Chitinophaga varians: one gene and its partner. The protein of the gene in region 1 interacts with the protein of each later gene in a pairwise test. Links are inferred from orthologs where the notes say so. Each region holds a gene or a part of one and is shown on either strand. Other genes may lie near its edges.

Evidence for each region. The genes of interacting proteins can lie anywhere in the genome.
Region 2: the proteins of rho (region 1) and nusG interact in binary tests that used the Escherichia coli proteins (3 or more experiments, as listed by UniProt). The link is inferred for Chitinophaga varians from one-to-one orthologs.

What each region holds. Positions count from the first base shown.
Region 1 is NZ_JABAIA010000001.1:3,136,343-3,141,666, reverse strand. Bases 2,470-5,324 are described here. They hold rho (transcription termination factor Rho), read right to left. Parts: upstream 4,822-5,324; coding sequence 3,118-4,821; downstream 2,470-3,117. Other genes in these bases: asnS (asparagine--tRNA ligase), read left to right, coding at 5,286-5,324; HGH92_RS12855 (outer membrane beta-barrel protein), read left to right, coding at 2,470-2,932. Also shown: HGH92_RS12870 (histidine kinase), read left to right, coding at 1-527; HGH92_RS12865 (LytR/AlgR family response regulator transcription factor), read left to right, coding at 568-1,317; HGH92_RS12860 (TetR/AcrR family transcriptional regulator), read left to right, coding at 1,616-2,254; more of HGH92_RS12855, read left to right, coding at 2,318-2,469. UniProt on the Escherichia coli protein: Facilitates transcription termination by a mechanism that involves Rho binding to the nascent RNA, activation of Rho's RNA-dependent ATPase activity, and release of the mRNA from the DNA template.
Region 2 is NZ_JABAIA010000002.1:395,406-400,734, reverse strand. The notes cover bases 977-3,836. They hold nusG (transcription termination/antitermination protein NusG), read right to left. Parts: upstream 2,760-3,836; coding sequence 2,193-2,759; downstream 977-2,192. Other genes in these bases: tuf (elongation factor Tu), read right to left, coding at 3,235-3,836; secE (preprotein translocase subunit SecE), read right to left, coding at 2,764-2,961; HGH92_RS16290 (transglutaminase domain-containing protein), read right to left, coding at 977-2,027. Also shown: rplA (50S ribosomal protein L1), read right to left, coding at 1-115; rplK (50S ribosomal protein L11), read right to left, coding at 159-602; more of HGH92_RS16290, read right to left, coding at 834-976; more of tuf, read right to left, coding at 3,837-4,422. UniProt on the Escherichia coli protein: Part of the processive rRNA transcription and antitermination complex (rrnTAC). The complex forms an RNA-chaperone ring around the RNA exit tunnel of RNA polymerase (RNAP).

The sequences.
Region 1 (5,324 bases):
AATATCTGTCAGACTTTTCCTATCTGATCCGGAAAACGCTGGACTTTTCGCGGCGCAACTTCATCTCCCTGGCAGATGAGATCACCTATCTCAATACTTACCTCGGTCTGGAAAAGATGCGGTTTGAGAACAGGATGGAGTACGAAATTGTAGTAGATCCGGAGATCACCACGGCTGAACTGGAGATCCCCGCCATGCTGCTGCAGCCTTATGTGGAAAACGCCGTGAAACACGGCATGACCAATCCGCAGCAGCCCATTGGCCAGCTATCGATCCGGTTTACGCAGGTGGCCGCGGACATGCTGGAATGTGTTATAGCCGACAATGGTATTGGCATTGCGCGTTCCCGCTCCCTGCGCACACTGCCCAAACACCACCAGTCGTCCGGCATGGAGATCAGCCAGAACAGGGCGGAGCTGCTGAATAAAATGTACAATACGGAAATTCATATCGAGATCATAGACTTATCAGCACGGGATGAAGCAGATAGCGGCACGGTAGTGAAGATCCTGATACCTCAACTATAATAATATATACATAAACGTTAGTTAGCAACATACTACTGTCATGATAAAAGCGGTGATCATTGATGATGAGCGAAACAGCCGGGACATTATAGCCCTGATGCTGGAGAAATATTGCCCCGAGGTAACGGTAGCCGCCACGGCTTCCGATTGTGCGGAAGGCATTGTACGGATCAGGGAGCATCAGCCGGAATTGGTGTTCCTGGACCTTGAAATGCCTGATGGCACCGGCTTTGACGTGCTGCTGGGCACAAGGGAAGACGTTCCTTTTGAAGCGGTATTTGTGACCGCATTTGAAAAGAAGTTCCTGCATGTGATCCGTTGCGCTGAAGTAGAGTTGATCCTCAAACCGATTGACAAAGAAAGCCTGTTGCAGGCAGTATCGCTGGTACGGGAGCGGATTGCCGGCAATAGCAGCAAGCAGCGTTACCAGGTGCTGCTGGAGAATTTCCATAACCTGCAGCATGCCTCCTGGAAGCTGCTGGTACAGGATACTAACGGGGACACCCAAACGATATTTCTTCCTTCCGTGGAATGCCTGGAATCGCGGCAGGACAATTGCCTGTTCCGGATGGATTCCGGGGCGGAAATTGAGGCGGAGCGGCCTTTCCGGTATTATGCCGATCTCTTTTCCTCGCTACAGTTTTACCAGGTAAACAATATGCAGATGGTGCAGCTGTCCAATATCAGCCAGATAGACGCCAACCATGGCCGGGTGATGCTCAAGAGCGGTATGGTGGTGGAGATCACAGAACGCCGCAGGAAGGACCTGCTGTTGCGCTTGCAGCGGTAGCGCAGCTTAGCGGGGAAAAGTATATATGTAAACGTTGATCTGGCAGGCATTTGCAACCTGTATATTTCGCAATTTCAATTTTTTGTTGACCCTCCTTCAATTTCTTTCAAATAAATCACTTCTTTTTTAACGGGCAGAACAATCTGCGCCCTGTTTTTTTTCTTTTCGATGTATTTGCGCGGAGGATACGTAACAATTATTTAACAAAAAAATTTGGTGGAATAGGTTTTGGTCGTACTTTTGACTCGTCAAACAAAATAGTCAGACAGTCAGACTACGAAAATTGACGAAACTATCTATGGCAGAATTAGACCAGAAGCGAACACTTATTCTTGAGGCCGCTTTAAAGCGGTTCAAAAGGTTCGGACTGTCTAAAACCACCATGGAAGAGATCGCCAGGGATCTGGACATCTCAAAAGGGTCTTTGTATTATTATTTTTCAGATAAGGAATCCATTTACGTAGCGGTTGTGGAGCGCATGATAGCAGATTGTTTTCTCGACATGTCTGATTTTGTGGACACAGCTACCTCTACCGATGCGATTATTAACCGGTATCTGGAATTGAAGGAAACCATGTTGAAAGAGTATCATTTTCTGTTTGGGATCAACCAATGGATAAAAGATATGCCATCTACGCTGATGCGGCAAACAATCGAGTTGCTGCAGACGGTGGAAATTTCCTTCCTTTCCGCCACTATCAAAAAAGGGATTTGCCTGGGTGAACTGAATGAAGACACTGATGCTGATGCAACAGCGCAGTTGTTGATCAACGTATTATTCGGACTATGGGTAATATGGTGTAAATGGCAGGTAACAGGCTTTAACCCGCTGGACCGTGAGGCGCTACATTGTTTCATGGAAAGAGAGAAAAAGGTATTGGACATTTTTTTTAATGGATTAAGATATAGACCTGCAATCAACCAAGACAGGCTTTAATGTATGTAGAAGAATCAAAGACAAGAGAGAACAGTTTTAATGTATATTTAAATTTTACGAAAGATGAAAAAGTTGATTGTAATGGCCGCAGTAGTACTGTTCGGCACACAAGTAGCTAAGGCACAGTTATCAAAAGGCGATGTTATCCTGGGTGGCAATGTTAATGTAAAAACCACTTCTGCGAAAGTAAAAGACACAGACAACAAAACCACCAATACTTCTTTTGGTGTTAGCCCTAAAGTAGGTTACGCGCTGAATTCTAACTGGGTAATTGGTGTTTTCGCTGAAACTCAGTTTGGCAACAAAAAAGTTGCTACTGCAACCGGTGATGTAAAAACCAAAACCCTGGATATCACTCCTGGTATCTTCGTTCGCAACTACCACATGATTGGCCAGAGCAAATTTGCATTCTTTGCTGAAGCAAATGCTGGTTACGGTTTTGGTAACACTAAAGTAGACGGCAACAAAACTGAAAGCTACACTGGCTTCAACGTAAACGTACTGCCTGGTATCACTTACTTCGTGACTAAACACTTCATGATTGAAGGTGCTTTCGGTGGCCTGGGTTACACTTATGCTCAGCACAAAGCTGAAGGATCCGGTGTTAAAACCAACGTTAGCGACTTCGACTTCAACTTCACTAAACAGTTGAACCTGGGTGTTAACTTCATTTTCTAGTCTGTATTGATTGATGTTTTACATAAGAAAGTCAAAAGGTTAGATAGATTGGATAATCCCGCTGCAGTATTACTGTAGCGGGATTCTTGTTTTAGGTGGTTTTTATTTTGCCTGATACATATTGACACAAAAAAGCCCCGCCATACCGGCGGGGCTTTTCGCATTTGTATAAGTTGGACTCCTGATTATCCGTTCATGGAGATCAGGAATTCTTCGTTGTTTTTAGTACCACGCATATGCTGCAGCATGAAGTGCATGGATTCGTCTGTATTCATATCTGCCAGGTGATTGCGCAGGATGTGGATACGTTTGAGCGCATCTTTGTCCAGCAGCAGATCGTCGCGGCGGGTAGAAGACGCAGACACGTCGATAGCCGGGAAGATACGTTTGTTCGCCAGTTTGCGGTCGAGCGCCAGTTCCATGTTACCGGTACCTTTAAACTCTTCGAAGATCACCTCGTCCATCTTGGAACCTGTATCAATCAGGGCAGTGGCCAGGATGGTGAGGGAACCGCCGTGTTCTATTTTACGGGCGGCGCCGAAGAATTGTTTAGGTTTCTGCATGGCGTTGGCTTCCACACCACCGCTCAGCACCTTGCCGGAGGCAGGGGCAACGGTATTGTGGGCTCTTGCCAGACGGGTAATGGAGTCGAGCAGGATCACTACGTCGTGGCCGCATTCTACCAGTCGTTTTGCTTTCTGCAAAGCGATAGCAGACACTTTCACGTGTTTTTCAGCTGGTTCATCGAAGGTAGACGCAATTACTTCTGCTTTTACACTGCGTTCCATATCGGTCACCTCTTCCGGACGTTCATCGATCAGCACCACCATCAGATAAATTTCGGGGTGGTTGGTAGCGATAGCGTTGGCCACTTCTTTCAGCAGCATGGTTTTACCCACCTTCGGTTGCGCCACGATCAGGCCGCGCTGTCCTTTACCGATAGGGGTAAACATATCCATGATACGGGTGGAGTAGTTATTGGAAGTAGTGGTCAGTCTCAGTTTTTCGAACGGAAACAGCGGTGTCAGATAGTCGAAAGGCACGCGGTCACGTACTTCTTCCGGTGACTTGCCGTTGATCGTTTCTACTTTCAGCAGTGCAAAATATTTCTCTCCTTCTTTCGGCGGACGAACGGAACCGTTCACGGTGTCGCCGGTTTTCAGGCCAAACAGTTTGATCTGGGAAGGAGATACATAAATATCATCGGGAGAGCTCAGGTAGTTATAATCAGAGGAGCGCAGGAAACCGTAGCCGTCGGGCATCATTTCCAGCACGCCTTCGCTGAGGATCACGCCGTCGAACTCTATATTGAAAGCAACGTCTTTCTTTGGATAGCGCTGTTTTTGCGCAGCAGGAACAACCGGGTCAAGACCTTCCGGCATCACAAAATCATCGTCCTCTTCTTCTTCCTCTTCCAATGCCGGTACAGGCGCGGTTTCCTCTTCTTCTGCTTCATCTTCCGTGAAAGCAGGAATGATGATATCGTCATCATCATCAAAAGTGAGAGAAGGAATGCTGTCCAGGTCTATATCGAAATCCTTTATTTTAGATTTAGCCGCCGGAGCCGGTGCTGGTTCTGCTTCTACTTCTTTGCTTTTGCTTCCGGAAACTTTTTTGGTAGATTTTTTTGCGGCTGGTTTTTCTTCCGCGGAGGAGGGTTCTTCAGTCTCGTGATGCGCTTCTTCTTTCTTTACAGGTTTGCGTTTGCGTGCTTTTTTCTCTTCTCCGTTGGACTGGTTATCTTCTGAGGCCATCACCGCTTGTTTGTCCAGAATTTTGTAGATCAGGTCCTGTTTGTTCAGTTTTTTTGCGTTGGGAACATCAAGCTTCTCTGCAATGTCAAGCAGCTCAGGAACGAGCATGTCGTTCAATTGTAAGATGTCGTACATCATCTGTGTTGTCAAATTTTAGAAGTGTTGTGAGGCGGGTACCACTGCATACCAACATACACCAATTACAAATAATTGTTTTGTGTCAAGAAATTTAATTGATTATTAAATTTGATAGGGAATGATTGAGTTTAGGAACTGCCGATGAAGATGTGATTTGAACTTAATCAGGCAGATTATACCGCAAGATTAAAACAAGTTTTATTATTATCCAAAAAAAATTTCAGCCCAAATGCCCCGCAGTCACCGCTGTGACGCTATTCCGGCCTCCTGCCCCGCCCTATAAATGCCGAAGGGCGCGGCCCTTAAAACCGGCCCCGGACATATATCCTTTTTTGTATTATATCCATTTTTAACATTTCTTTTGCATCCCGGCAGGAGTAATTATCTTGTAGGGACCGGCATAAGACTATATGGACTATTGCCGGGAAAACTTATTTTTGCACTCCAAAATTTAATTTTTTATGAGCCAAAGACTGAAAGTCAAACAAATCTTGTCCGAC
Region 2 (5,329 bases), on another replicon or contig:
AACTGTCGAATTTAGTACAGTTGATATCTTTTACTAAAGCAGATGCTTCTTTCAGCGTATACGCCTTGTTTTTATCAACTTTAGCCTGCGCTACTTTTCTCTTTTTAGTTGCCATTGTCAAAATGATTTAAAGTTCCTGCCTTAACAGGGTGAACCAATTAGTTTTCCCAGGGAGCTTTACCTTCTACAGTAATACCCATGCTACGAGCAGTACCAGCTACCATTTTCATAGCGCTGTTCAGAGTGAAGCAGTTCAGGTCAGGCATTTTATCCTGCGCGATAGCTTCAACCTGTGCCCAGGTCACTTTACCCACCTTGTTACGGTTAGGCTCTTTAGAACCACCTTGCAATTTAGCAGCTTCCAGCAGCTGTACCGGTGCCGGAGGAGTCTTAATTACGAAGTCAAATGATTTGTCAGTGTAAACTGTCAGCAATACAGGCAATACTTTACCCATTTTATCCTGGGTGCGGGCATTGAACTGTTTGCAGAACTCCATGATGTTCACACCTTTGGAACCCAGTGCAGGACCAATCGGAGGTGCAGGGTTGGCCTGGCCGCCTTTTACCTGCAATTTCACGTACGTTGCGATCTCTTTTGCCATTACTATTGTATTTAATTTGGTTAAAACGCCCTCTGCTGTACAGAGAACTCCCAAAACTAAAAGGAACTGAAATAACCTTTTAAAGGGGATGCAAAGGTAAATAATAATATTAAAATGCCAAAAAGTATTTGAATTTGGGCATCCTTTTTGCTAACAGAAACCTTTTTTTTACAAATCCATTGCATTTCTCTTAAAAAAACCTTATTATCCGGGAGAAACGCAAAAGTACAGCTAAAAGCTCACTTTATAAAACAAAGACTTCCGGAACATCTTTCCCGTTTTAATATATTTACCCACAAAAGCCTGCTCATCCGCGATACGACGCTTCAGCTGCGTATTGGCCTCCAATACTTCCATTAATACCCGGCGGTTGCCCTGGTCTGTCACTGTCAACTTCCGCGCCTTCCGCTCTACATCGTCCGACTGCCGCGACATACCGTCCACCCATTCCCGGATTTCCTGGTCAGGCCTGGCGGGAGCAAACTGCTTGTTACGGAAATTCACATATTCATTAAAGTCGTTGGTCAACCGGTTATACAGCCGGCTGCACTCATTGATCTGATCTGCCACCCGGTTTTGCTCCATAATATTGGCATTCTGCCGTTCTACAGTGAGCTGGTTGATCAGGAAAGTCAGCTCTGCGGAAATCAGCTGGTTGGTCACACCGAAACGCCCGATCCTCGCGGCCATATTCTCCGACTTGGCCAGGGGTGACAGCTTACTAAAGGCGGCCAGGGTGTCCCGGAACACAAATACCGGCTGGTCTGTTCCACCACCCCATTTGCCGTCCCGGATTTCATCGTGCCGGAGCGGATATTCGGAGAACTGGAACAACGGATCAAACGGCACGTGTGTTTTCAGGTATTCATGCGGTTCTGCCAGGAAGTGTTTCCAGTTGAGCCGCGCCGTGTATTTATTATTGATCACCGAACCGGCGCCCCAGGTGGGATCAATCATTTTCCATTCATTGTCCAGTTGTACGGCCACCCAGGCGTGACTGGCATTGTCCGGTCTGCCGCCGGTGAGCGGGTAACCTGTCACCAGTACCGCGGGAATGCCTGCGCGGCGGGCTACGTCCATATACAATGAGGCATATCCTTCACACACGGCAACGCGTGTTTGCAGGGTTTTGTTGATGGCGTCTGCCGTGTCCTTATAATAGCCAGGCTGGAAGGTATTGACCATATCATAATTGATATGGGAAGACATCCATGCGTACAGGGAACGGAGGAGCGCTGTTTTGTTTTCGCTGTGAGATACCAGCCAGGCCGCCATGGTAGCGGAGGTGCCGGTTACAGAGTCAGGGATGGAAGCATAGGTTTTAACGGGGACAGCAGATACAGGTGTTACAGCAGGTTTCTTTTGCTGGGCTGAGGCTGACAGCAACAAGAGGCAGCCGGCCATACCGCAAAGCAATTTTTTCATTTTGTTATCTTATTATGTTGTTATTGGGTTATTGGCACAGGGATTTTTAAGATTTGAAGTCCTTTCTGCAACGAAAGGTGTCGCAAAAATATTAAAATAGCAACATATCAAAATAAAAAAGCGCTCCTGTCCGGGAGCGCTTTTTTAAAATATTTGATACAGTAACTATGCTAATTTTTCCACCTGCATGAAGTTCAGTTCCACAGGGGTGGCGCGGCCAAAGATTTTCACGGTTACTTTCAGTTTCTTTTTGTCTTCGATCACTTCTTCGATTACGCCGTTAAAGTCGTTGAACGGACCGTCGATGATCTTGATGGTTTCGCCGACGATGAATGGTTCGCTCATGGTGAGGCCCTGATCGCTCAGTTCATCTACTTTACCCAACATTTTGTTGACTTCGGCTTTACGGAGTGCAATCGGTTTTTCCTTGCCCAGGAAGTGAATAACGCCAGACACGTTACGGATGGCCTGGATCACTTCGTCGGTCATTTTGCCATCTATGGCTTCGATCATCACATAACCGGGGTAGAAGTTTTTTTCGCGCATTACCTTTTTACCGGCCTGCACTTTATATACTTTTTCTACCGGGAGAAACACCTGTGTGATAACGTTACCCCAATCAGATCGGCGCACTTCAATATCCAGGTATTCCTTCACTTTTTTTTCCTTGCCACTAACAACGCGGAGTACATACCACTTTGTTTCCTGCGCAGGAATATTGGTTGCATCCATTTATTTATTTTTTGAAAATTTCGTAATAGTGTGCCAACACAAAATTGGAAGCGGCGTCCATACCCCAAACCAGCGCTGTAACAAAGAGAGTTGCTATCAGCACTACCATGGTGGAGGACTGCAGTTCCTGCCAGGTAGGCCAGGATACTTTGTAGACCAACTCATGATAAGACTCGCGGAAGTAGTTTCTGATCTTATTCATTCTGTAAAGTTAACGATTTATGGTCAATTGATTAAAGCCTAAAAATGGTTGAATTGTTTATTTTTTAATAATAACAATTCAACCATTTAATTAACCTTGGCACGGGTACTAGGATTCGAACCCAGATCAAAGGTTTTGGAGACCCGTATGCTACCGTTGCACCATACCCGTGTGTAAAGCCATTAGCTTTGAGCTTTCAGCAGTCAGCAAATATAACAATAAATCCTGACATTTAATAGCCGAAGCTAATGGCTTTTAGTATTTTGGAAATACTTATTTGATAATTTCAGTAACCTGACCGGCACCTACTGTACGGCCACCTTCGCGGATAGCGAATTTCAGACCTTTATCCATAGCGATAGGCTGGATCAGTTTTACAGTCAGTGTCACGTTATCACCAGGCATAACCATTTCAACACCTGCAGGCAGTTCAACTTCACCGGTTACGTCAGTTGTACGGAAGTAGAACTGAGGACGGTATTTGTTGAAGAACGGAGTGTGACGGCCACCTTCTTCTTTGCTCAGTACGTAAACTTCGCATTTGAATTCAGTGTGCGGAGTGATGGAACCTGGTTTGCAGATAACCATACCACGACGGATCTGGTTTTTCTCAATACCACGCAGCAGCAGACCAGCGTTGTCACCAGCTTCACCTTCGTCCAGGAGTTTTTTGAACATTTCAACACCTGTACAAGTAGATTTCAGGGGTTCTTCCTGCAGACCTACGATTTCAACGTTCTCACCAACTTTGATACGACCGCGTTCGATACGACCTGTAGCAACGGTACCACGACCTGTGATAGAGAATACGTCTTCTACGGACATCAGGAAGTCCTGATCAACCGGACGAGGAGGCAGCGGAATGTAAGAGTCAACCGCTTCCATCAGTTGGTCGATAGCGCCGATCCATTTGTCGTCACCAGCCAGAGCGCCGGTAGCAGAACCTTGGATAACAGGAACGTTATCACCGTCGAAGCCATTGGAAGTCAGCAGGTCACGGATCTCGATCTCAACCAGTTCCAGCAGCTCAGGATCGTCAACCAGGTCAACTTTGTTCATGAAAACAACGATACGAGGTACACCTACCTGGCGAGCCAGCAGGATGTGCTCTCTTGTTTGTGGCATAGGACCGTCTGTAGCGGCAACCACCAGGATAGCACCGTCCATCTGGGCAGCACCGGTGATCATGTTTTTCACATAGTCAGCGTGACCAGGGCAGTCAACGTGAGCATAGTGACGGTTAGCTGTCTGATACTCTACGTGAGCTGTATTGATAGTGATACCTCTTTCTTTTTCTTCAGGAGCAGCATCGATCTCATCATAGCCTCTTTTCTCTGCCAGACCCTTGTTTGCCAAAATTGTGGTAATGGCAGCAGTCAAGGTAGTTTTACCGTGGTCCACGTGGCCGATGGTACCAATGTTTACGTGGGGTTTATCCCGCTTAAAGGTTTCTTTTGCCATTGTATTTTCTTTTTAGATGGTTTGTAAAGATTGTATTGATAGTTGTTTTAAAAAAACGGCTTTTTACAAACTTGTACCGCTGATGAGAATTGAACTCATGTCCTTCCCGATAAAATAAAAAATGTGGGATGCTCTGCCATTGAGCTACAACGCTAAGTTTATTTCGGAGTGCAGAATTAACAAATTCGAATCCGAAATCCGAATTTTATGGAGTGTATGTAGTGGCGAAGTGATCTCACTGCGACCGCGATGCTTCTCTTCTAAAATTCAAAAGAGCTGTTGAAGAGAATTGAACTCTCGACCTCTTCCTTACCAAGGAAGTGCTCTACCCCTGAGCTACAACAGCTTGAAATTATATGCGAGCGGGAGACGAGGTTCGAACCCGCGACCTACAGCTTGGAAGGCTGTCGCTCTACCAACTGAGCTACTCCCGCATACCGGACAATTCAATTCAGCAAGGTAATAACACTGACTGAACTCTCCTGAATAAATTAAAGAACATAAAAGGCTGTTGCATCACAGGCACACCGGGAAAATTTTGCCAATCAACTACGAGAATTTATTCTCACCTTCCACTCAACAACATTGTTCCGCCTCTGCTAGGCGCAAAAGCGGAACAAGCCGTTTTGGTGGGCAGGATAGGATTCGAACCTATGAAGTCGAAAGACAGCGGATTTACAGTCCGCCCCATTTGGCCGCTCTGGAACCTGCCCTTTTTTGAAATTTCGAAATTTGGTTATTTTGAAATTTAAAAATTTTAAAATAGCTAAATATCAAAATTTGATGAGCCAGCAGAGGGATTCGAACCCCCGACCCACTGATTACAAATCAGTAGCTCTGGCCAACTGAGCTATGCTGGCATCTTTCAAAAAACATTCTTTCAAAAAAGTAACTCGTTGAAAGAGAG